DNA from 3 places in the Fructilactobacillus sp. YLN 2412 genome. Region 2 is predicted to be linked to each of the others. Evidence: riboswitches for the same ligand, from Rfam matches in the RefSeq annotation. Region 2 holds a riboswitch; each other region holds the start of a gene.
What was found. Region 2 has a riboswitch for thiamine pyrophosphate ahead of AC0GLR_RS06980 (ECF transporter S component). Riboswitches for the same ligand answer to the same signal wherever they lie in the genome.
Positions count from the first base shown of each region.

Region 1: it holds a riboswitch for thiamine pyrophosphate, as region 2 does, so the genes downstream of both, thiD (bifunctional hydroxymethylpyrimidine kinase/phosphomethylpyrimidine kinase) here and AC0GLR_RS06980 (ECF transporter S component) in region 2, are expected to answer to the same signal.
Region 3: it holds a riboswitch for thiamine pyrophosphate, as region 2 does, so the genes downstream of both, AC0GLR_RS05935 (TenA family protein) here and AC0GLR_RS06980 (ECF transporter S component) in region 2, are expected to answer to the same signal.

Region 1 covers NZ_CM183165.1:212,793-216,074, forward strand. The annotation lists gene AC0GLR_RS00850 (YfhO family protein) at 1-727, shown strand, start outside; gene AC0GLR_RS00855 (histidine phosphatase family protein) at 729-1,388, shown strand; TPP riboswitch at 1,433-1,521, shown strand; gene thiD (bifunctional hydroxymethylpyrimidine kinase/phosphomethylpyrimidine kinase) at 1,626-2,441, shown strand; gene thiE (thiamine phosphate synthase) at 2,428-3,078, shown strand; gene thiM (hydroxyethylthiazole kinase) at 3,080-3,282, shown strand, end outside.
Region 2 covers NZ_CM183165.1:1,384,914-1,388,195, forward strand. The annotation lists gene AC0GLR_RS06965 (ATP-binding cassette domain-containing protein) at 1-242, shown strand, start outside; gene AC0GLR_RS06970 (energy-coupling factor transporter transmembrane component T family protein) at 239-886, shown strand; gene AC0GLR_RS06975 (phosphatidylglycerophosphatase A family protein) at 900-1,388, shown strand; gene AC0GLR_RS06980 (ECF transporter S component) at 1,442-2,008, opposite strand; TPP riboswitch at 2,116-2,204, opposite strand; gene AC0GLR_RS06985 (cytosine permease) at 2,246-3,282, opposite strand, start outside.
Region 3 covers NZ_CM183165.1:1,169,764-1,173,045, reverse strand. The annotation lists gene AC0GLR_RS05940 (Rrf2 family transcriptional regulator) at 90-521, shown strand; gene AC0GLR_RS05935 (TenA family protein) at 572-1,237, opposite strand; TPP riboswitch at 1,332-1,427, opposite strand; gene AC0GLR_RS05930 (TcaA second domain-containing protein) at 1,521-2,729, shown strand; gene AC0GLR_RS05925 (SGNH/GDSL hydrolase family protein) at 2,768-3,282, opposite strand, start outside.

The DNA.
Region 1 (3,282 bases), 300 kb from region 2:
TAATGTATTTAAAAACTTGAACTCATTAGTCCAAAAAGAAGCGGGAAGTCAGAAAAATTATTTTGTGGCGAACCAAATCAACCACGTTCAAGTTGAAAAACAGCGTCATGGATATCAATATACGGTTAAAACTACCCCGCAAATGAATGGTATTCAATACTTTGATTCACCAACAACCAGTCCTAATCAATTTTTACGGATTAAGGTTGATGGAAAACCCTTAAAAACTGCTTATCATCAGCTTGGAGCAGAGATTATCAGAGTGGGACGTTATCAAAAAGGTCAGTCATACACGATTACCTTTAATTCAAATCAGAAGGTTAAGCATTTAGATCGTGATTTAGCAGGGTTTGATGAAAATAAATTCAATCAATTTGTAAAAGATACTCAGCCATACAAACTCCAAGTTAAAGATCCACAAAAATTGAAATTTAAGGGTCATCATTTTGTTGGATTTGTCCGAACCACTAAACAACGTCTACAATTATTGATTAGTATTCCTTATGATAAGGGATGGCAGGTTACTGATAACGGAAAACCTGTTAGACTTAAGAAAGTAGTTAACGGTTTAACTGGAATTAAGTTAAAACCTGGAAAACACAAATTAGAATTCACATACCATACTCCTGGATTGTTAGTAGGCATTATTTTAACAGTGCTTGGTATTCTTGGAGTTGTTGGGGAATTAATCTACTTTAGAAGAAAAAACAAAAATAAGGAGAAATAAAATGGGAGTTACAGCTTATTTAGTTCGTCACGGACAAACATATTTAAACCTTTATAACAAAGTTCAAGGTTGGATTGATTCACCTTTGACTGAAAAAGGAATAAATGATGCCAAAGAAGCTGGTCGTCGTTTATCTGTTCTGCCTTTTGACGCCGCTTTTACCAGTGATTCTGGTCGAGCAGTTGAAACTGGACGTCAAATTTTAAAAGAAAATCCGAATGGGATTAATATTATTACCTATCAATACCCAGAATTACGAGAACAATTCCACGGTTATTTTGAAGGCGACAACTTGGAACAAATGTGGCAGTTTGTTGGAGAACAAGTTAAAATCACCAATGAAAAGGGTGTTTTGGAACACTTTGGACTAGAACGAGCTCGTGATCTAATTGCCAAAGCTGATTTATACCATAATGCCGAAGACAATCAACAGTTTTGGACGCGAATCGATCGGGGATTTGACCGTATCCGCGAAAATACTAAAGATGGTGAAATAATTTTGATTGTATCTCATGGAATGACGATTCGTTCGATTGTGGATCGTTATGCTCCTGAACTTGATCAAGGTCAGCCGGCCCAAAATGGAAGTATTACAAAATTAAATATTCTTCCTGATACGATTAAGGTCGAATATTATAATAAATTGGATGATAACATCTAATTTAAACCTAAATTAATGAATCTATGCTAAAATGAAAGCAATCAAATAAGAAGTTGGGGTGCCTTGAGCTGAGATTATACCCATTGAACCTGATATAGTTCGGACTATCGCAGGAAACTTATCTTAATTTATGCATGACAATTTGTCTTTTAAATTAAACAACTTTTTCGAGTTCTCAGCTCAATGCTGAGGACTTTTTATTTTGAATTAAATTAGGAAACAAGGAGTGTGATTGACATGAAAAAACAATTTCCAGAAGCATTAACGATTGCTGGAACTGATTCTGGCGGTGGAGCAGGGATTGAAGCTGACATAAAAACCATGCAGGCTTGTCAAACTTTTAGTACCAATGTAGTGGTAGGAGTAACAGCTCAAAATACATTAGGAGTGCAAGGACAATACCCGTTACCACGAGGAATTGTGAATGAACAGTTTAAATCAATTTTGGCTGATTTTTCGATTAAGGCGGCTAAAACAGGAGCGTTGTTTGATGCAGAACACGTTGCCATGGTGGCAGATAACTTAGCGCAGTATCATTTACAAAATGTAGTAGTTGACCCGGTAATGGTAGCCAAAGGCGGGGCTCATTTATTAACCGAGCAGGGGATCAAAACGCTCAAAGAAAAATTGTTACCACAAGCTGATGTAGTAACGCCTAATTTGCCGGAAGCAGAGATTTTAGCTGATCAAAAAATTAATAACGAGACAGATGTAAAACAGGCTGCTACAAAGATTCAGCAGCTTGGAGTTTTGAATGTGATTATTAAAGGCGGGCATGCACAGGATGCAACCGTTTCTGATTACGTTAAATTAGCAGATGGAACTGATTATTGGCTGACGAGTCCTCGAATTAACACAGAAAGAACTCATGGAACCGGCGATACTTTATCAGCAGCTATGGTAGCTTATTTAGCTCAAGGCGATGATCTTAAAACGGCCATTAATAAAGCACATCATTATTTAGCTGGTATCATTCAACAACCTTTGTATATTGGTCATGGACATGGTCCGTTGAATCATGGTAATTGGAAGGATGAGAATGATGAAATTTAAATCACAGATGCTGCAAGTTTATTTAGTGATTGGAACGCAAAATACTAATAATGATCCCCAACAATTGTTAAAAATTGTCAAAGAAGCACTTGCTGCAGGAGTGACAGCTGTACAGTATCGCGAAAAAGATGGAACAACTTTAACGAAAGCGGAAAAAATTGCTCTAGGACAGCAGTTGCATCACATTACGCAAACAAAGCAAGTTCCGTTATTTGTCGATGATGATTATGAATTAGCTCGTGCAATTGGTGCTGAAGGAATTCATGTTGGTCAAAGTGATAAACGTGCCGACGTGATTCACCAGTTAGCCCCTGATTTGATGATGGGGTTGTCAGTTCATAACTTAGAAGAATTAGAACACAGTCGGTCGTTCTTACCAGTTGTTGATTATCTTGGAGTTGGACCGATTTTTGCAACTTCTAGCAAAATTAATGTGAAAGCGCCAATTGGAATTCAGGGTTTAAACGAAGTAGTGGCACAAACTAACAAACCAGTCGTTGCGATTGGTGGAATTCATGAAAATAATGCAACTGATTTTAAAACTGAAAAAGTTGCAGGGGTTGCTGTGATATCAGCGATTACTAAAAGTTCAGATATTAAAAAGACCGTCCAAATTTTAAAACAGCGAGGAAATTAACATGAAGCAAGATTTTATTCAGCAAATTAGAGCTACAAGTCCGATTGTCTTAAATATTGCTAACTTTATTACTCCTCAACATGTTGCTGATGGAATTAACTATGTGGGAGGTTCTCCGATGATGGTAGCCGATCCGCTTGAAGTTAAAGACTTGGTAAAGCTAGCTAACGCCGTAACTATTAACATTGGATCAACTAATCCAGC
Region 2 (3,282 bases):
AAAAATTACAAATCCTGTTAATGTTAATTAGAGATCCGCTAATTATGCTACTTGATGAACCATTTTCCGGTTTAGATGTTGCATCTATCAAACAAGTACAAAATCTAATTCAAACTAGTTTTCTAAATCGCGGTCATTCTACCATCGTAATTAGTCACCAAATCTATCAGTTTAATGACTTTTTTAATTATCACGTTAATTTCGCCAATCAAGAATTGCAGTATAAGGAGGACCTGGAATGAATCCAGCATTAAAGTTATTATTAGTTTTCATAATTGCATTTGAAATTTCTTTTTTAACCAACATTTGGCTTAATTTATTTTTAATTGCTGCATCCCTAATTTACCTTTTCTGGCACCGAGTTCATTTTAAAACGATTGCTATTTTTAGTCTGATTGCATTTGTCCCAGCCGTGGGAATCTTTCTCTCCCAACTATATTATGGCAGCCACGGACTTTATATGGGGATGGTCCTTTTTACTCGTCTTTATGCCTATGTCTACTTGGGACTAAGCTTTTCATTAACCACCTACATCGTTAGCTTAGCCCAAGCCCTAGAACAAAATTTTCATGTGCCCGCTAAATTTGTCTACGGCGTTCTCGCAGCTATCAATCTAGTCCCCCGTTTAAAATACGAAATTCAGATTATTCGCGCCAATGGAAATATGCGTGGTGAACAATTAAATCCATGGAAACCAACTTTATATTTTAAAGCGCTCTTAGTTGCCTTACAATGGTCAGGAGACCTGTCACAAGCTATGCAATCTCAAGGTTTTGTTGAAAATCAACCACGTACTTTCATTACCAAAGTCGTCATTAGTAAAAAGGACATGCTAATCTTTATTGGAATTCTAATAATTGTCCAGATTTTAGCATTTTCAATTTAAACGAGGTACAACAATGAATTATAAATATCCAGATCAAGAAGCATATCAATTTGTTTGTAAATCTTTGAAAAATCATGGAATTACCATCAGAACCATCTCACAACTTGCCTATAATTTGCAAAAACAATATAGTAACGTTCCTTCACTAACACAAATAGACGAAATTACTAAAACAGTCTTACACAAACGAGAGGTCTTAGATCATGCGTTAGTGGGTTTAGAGCTCGACACTTTAACTAATCAGCATCAATTACAAGAACCATTAGCTAGCATTATTCGTCATGATCTCGGTGTTTTCGGAGTTGATGAAGTTTTAGCGCTTCCAATTGCGACCGTTTATGGAACCATCGGTATGACTAATTTCAATGAAATTGATCTTAATAAACCAGGAATCATCAGAAAATTAGACCATGATTCTCAACATGTTACTACTTTTATTGATGATTTAGTGGGAGCACTAGTGGCAGCAGTATCTGCTAAACTAGCCCATGCTGATTCATAATTCTCTCCAACAAAAAATGACTTCTGAAAAAATCAGAAGTCATTTTTTTAAATTTATTTTTCAATCAAATGAGTTCGTTCTAACAATTTAGCAATTGCCATGGTCAAAACTCCACTAAAGAGAAAAACAGAAATCAAACTAACCACAAACAATGCTGCAATCATGCCAAAACTGAAACCAGCATAATCATGTTTAATTAGTTCCCAACCAAACGTTACCACCGTTGTTGTAATAACTGATAAAGTCATACCAAACCAGTTGTATTTTTTATAGCCAGTAAAAGCAAAACCTAGTTCAGATCCAAATCCTTGAACTAAACCAGAAATTAAAGTAGCTGCTCCCCAAATACCGCCAAGTAGCATTTCTACGACAGCCCCAAAGAATTCAGCTAATAATCCAGATCCAGGAATGCGAATTATCATTAATGCTAATGGTCCACCCATCGTCCAAAAACCAATCAAAATTGCATTGGTAAATGGAGCTAAGCCTAACGGTGTCAATATAGCAGTTAGTGCAGTATAAATTGGATCCATTACCCAAAATACTAACCCACATACAACTCCTATCAAAGTTACCATAATGATGCTTTTTAAATGCCAACTCTCAAGCCATTTTTTCATGTTTTTCTCCTCTAAAAATATAATTTTCCAAAATAAAAAGTACCCAACCATGAGCTGAGTACTTTAGAAAATCAATTTTATAATTGTGAAAAACACAATCGTTAATTATCTAAATTGGATAAGTTTCCTGCGATAGTTTTGACTATATCAGGTTCAATGGGTTTAATCTCAGCTCGTGGCACCCCAACTTAATATTTTTATAGTTCCATTATAACATACTAACAGAAGATAACAATCTTACTTATCATCTTTATCAAATACTTTACTGCCAATATAATAAACAATCGCAACGATTGCCATTGTAATAAAAGTTGCTCCAATCGTATCTTTAATTATATTTAGATTTTTAATCAAAAGATAGAAAATAACTCCAATAATTAGCGCTGCTAATGCGACCAAATTAAATCCATCATGATACCAAAGTTTACCATTGGCATCAGATAAATCAGCAACCGTGTAATGATTACGGTTCAAAATAAAATAATCAATTATCATAATTGCAATGATAGGTCCTAACAACATGCCAGTATAATCTAAAAAGGCAATAAACGAAGCTAAGAAACTCCCGCTAATCAAAGGAACTAATGTTAATAGCATTGATAAAATCGTAATAATCATCAAAGCATTGTTAAAGCTAACCTTATGAAAAACATTTTTAAATGCTGAAGCTCCTGCTTGAATGTTAACGGCATTGGCAGTCATACTCGTCAAAACAATAACAATCATAGCAATAAAGCCTAAACCTAATTTGTTAGCAATAATACTAGGATCAGAATTATTGGCATCATAAACACCAGAAGTCATTGCAACACTAATCGTGGTACAAATCCCAATTATAGTAAAACTTAGTAAGCCTAACATTGCACCCCAATAAGGAGCACTGATAGCGATATGTTTTTTACGGGTAAATCGAGTAAAATCTGCTCCACCCATAACCCAGCCTAAACTGGCAGCAGCAATCGTATCAACTCCAACTCCAAATGGCATCTTTTCATTAGCAGGCAAACGATAATGAGCTAAATCAGATAATGACACATTTTTGAAAACTACAATTGTTTCTAAAACCACAAAAATAATTACTAAGATAACTCCAATTCGTTCTACTAATTGAACCGAACGTTGACCCGCAATGATACTCAAAACATGTAACACACTCATCACTAAGATTCCGACAATAATCCCAAAGTTACCACCTGGATGACCAAACAATGCCCATCCAAAGAAACTATGGAAAATAAATGCCAAAGAAGTAGCAGCAATAAATGTATTAACTG
Region 3 (3,282 bases), 220 kb from region 2:
GTTTGTAATCATAAGTAGTTAATTATAAATAAATTCCTTTTTTGTAGTACAATCATAAAAAGTACATTTATGGTGAAAGAGGTTAGATTATGTCTTATTCTGTGGGATTTTCCCAGTCATTGGAGATTTTGTTTTACATTGAATTAAAAACAAAAATGGGAGCAGAGACATATTTAACCATTCAACAAATTTCCCAGACTTTAAATATTCCGATTCCCAGTGTTAAAAGATTAGTAGGGATGTTAAAAAAGTCAGATTTGATTGATTCTAAAAAGGGAACTAAAGGTGGTTTAGCATTGGCCAAAGCTGCTGATAAAATCCGATTTTATGATGTTTTTGAAGCAATTGAGGGATCGAGTGCCCTCTTTAAAGTGTATGATGACTTTAATCCGGAATCATTTATCCATCAGTCAGAAGCTGAATATATGCTGAATCAAATTAAAGCTATTTTAAACATCACTGAGAAGCAAATGTTAAATGAATTAAAGCAAAAAACATTGGCGGATCTTTTTAATCATTGAAATTAAATAAAGTGCTGACTAGCTAGCCTTCACTGCTAATCAGCACTTTATTATTTTTGTGGATATGCTTGTTCCCAAAATTTTAATTCCCATTGGCAACTATCTAAAAAATAAGTTTCAGCTTGCCTTAACTCAGCATTAGTTGCTGTGTTAGCTAGTTGGTCAATTCGGTTAAAGAAATGTTTTGACATATCAATATCTTCACTATTAGTTTTTCCATAAAATTCAATCCATTCTGTAAAGGGATTATTTTTTCCGGTCTTTCCTTTCGCTATCATTTTCTTCGCTAATACTGTATAAGTCCATGGACAAGCGGTCAGAGCTGCTAAGGTATTTAAGAGCGAACCCGAATCGGCTGCTGTTTGCATATGCTCTAAATATCCTTTGGTAATTGCACCCATTGGTTTATTTGCTTGATCATCATAATTGACTCCGGCAATTTCACAAAACATTTCGTGGGGCGAATGTTCATGGCCGATTTCAGTTTCAGTATCTTTCATTAATTGGGTTTCTTGGTTATCGTTAAGATTATCTGTTAATGATTGATAGGTAGCAATAAACCCCTTTAGGTACTGTTCGTCTTGCTGAACATATTTTAATAAGGCTGCCTTAGGGACATAACCGTCACGGATTCCTGTCACAAACGGATGATGATTGATGTTTGTCATGATTGGCTTAGCCTGTTGCTGTAAGTGCTTTGAAAAAGCTATTTGCATTACTATTACCTCCAAGATATTATCTAGGGCAAGAAAAAAGCCCTCAATAATTTGAGGACTTAAGATTTATTTACATAGCAAAATAGAGTAACTTTTATCATATGTAACGTTTCCCTTCGCTAGTACTAACTAGAGCAGGTTCAACGGGTATCATCTCAGCTGAAAAAAATCAGCACCCCAAACTATTTAGTTTTAAATACTTTGCTAGTATAACGGTAAAACAAGAGTTTAACAACTAATAGATGTTTGGTAGAATAAAACAACTTGTATTGGAGATGAAAAGATGCGACGCAAACACCGAATAAAAAAATCCCATAAAGGCTTCTGGATGACTTTGATTATTTTAGTACTGATTTTGGCTGGTATGGGCTGGTATGGAACACAATATTATTCAAAACAAAACCAAATCAAACAGTTTATTTCAGGAATTGAAAATAATGAGAATAAAACCATTCTTAATAACTTAGTGGTTTCTGATAAAAATGTCACGGTTAATTCTGCAAGCATTCAACCGCTAATCAATTATTTCCAACAAAATCCTGCCGCGTTAAAGCAGTTAAAAGTAAGTCTATTGAATAATGATTCAGAACAAGGGTTTAAAGCTGTGCATCGTGGGAACTATTTTTTGATTTTCCCCCATTATAAAATTGAAGCAACCGCCATCCATCCGTTGATTAAGTCAAATTATGCTGGAGTGCCGGTTAAAATTGATGATAAAATCATTGGAAATACAGGTATAAATGATAGTTTACGCGCTCCAGCTATGATGCCCGGTTTTCATTCAGCATCTGTGAACTTAAATCTTAATAATCAGCCAATTAAAACGAATAAACAGTTTAGTATGATAGCCGGTCAAAACGAAACGGTTTCCATCCCACTTAAAATCATTAATTTTAATGCCAAAGGATTAGCTAATTCCCAAATTTTTGTCGATGGAAAACAAGTGGGAATGATTGGACCTGACGGAAAGGGAACAGTTAAAAATGTTCCAATAAAATCCGATAGTACCAGTTATTTAAAAGTTCCAGTTGATAAAAAGACGGTTAAAAGCGATGTTAAATCAATTGGAATGAAAAATAACAATCAAACATTAAAATACAAATTTGCTAACGTAGCTAGTAAATCAGATTCCACTAATTTATTAAATGATATTTGGAGTGCCGTAAATGATGGTACTAACAATAATAAATCACTTGATGATGCTAATGTTGACGATTTATTTGCTAAGGGGAAAAATGGGGATGCCTATCATTCATTATCTGACTTAATTAATCATAATCATGACGATAAAGCTCATTATGATAATTTAAAGTTAAAGATTACCAGCTTGAAACCAGCAGGCGACATGGAAACAGAAGTTTTATATCAAGTTAGTGTAGATGTTGATAAAGATAATCAAACTAATCATGAAACAACCCAATATCGTGCGGTCATTCAGCGTGAAGGATCTGGAGATTATGTGCTAAAAAGTAATGATCAAGTTAATAATTAATTAACAGGGTCGCGATTCTCATAAGAATCGTGGCTTTTTTAACGATTAGTAATAATAAAATTGGCGATAACTTGAGCCATTTTTTTATAGGTTGATGCATTAGGATGCAATCGCTGATCGCCTAATGCTGTCCGATAGTTATTAATATCAATGAGATGTGGAGCGGTTTTTCGCCAATTTAAAATTGGTAAATTATTTTTTTGATAAACTTTTGTTAGCATCTCTAAGAGTTCGGCAAAAGTATATTGAGCTAATCCACTTACATTTAGATTGTCAATGCCGCCATCAAAACGATTAGTTGGTAAAATTCCAAGGAGATGGATATTAGGATTTTCCTGTTTAATTTTAGTAATATTCTTTTGTAAAATTCGGCTAACTATTTCCAAAGTTTCATAACAGTGAGCAAAATCATTGGTACCATATGCAATGGTTGCGACTTGATAATCTTTAAAATTATGTGTATTAACTTGATAAGTTAAGTCTCGCTCGGTATTCCCAGAGATTGAACCGGCATTGACACCGGCGTTAGTAATTTCAAAATTGGGTAATAACT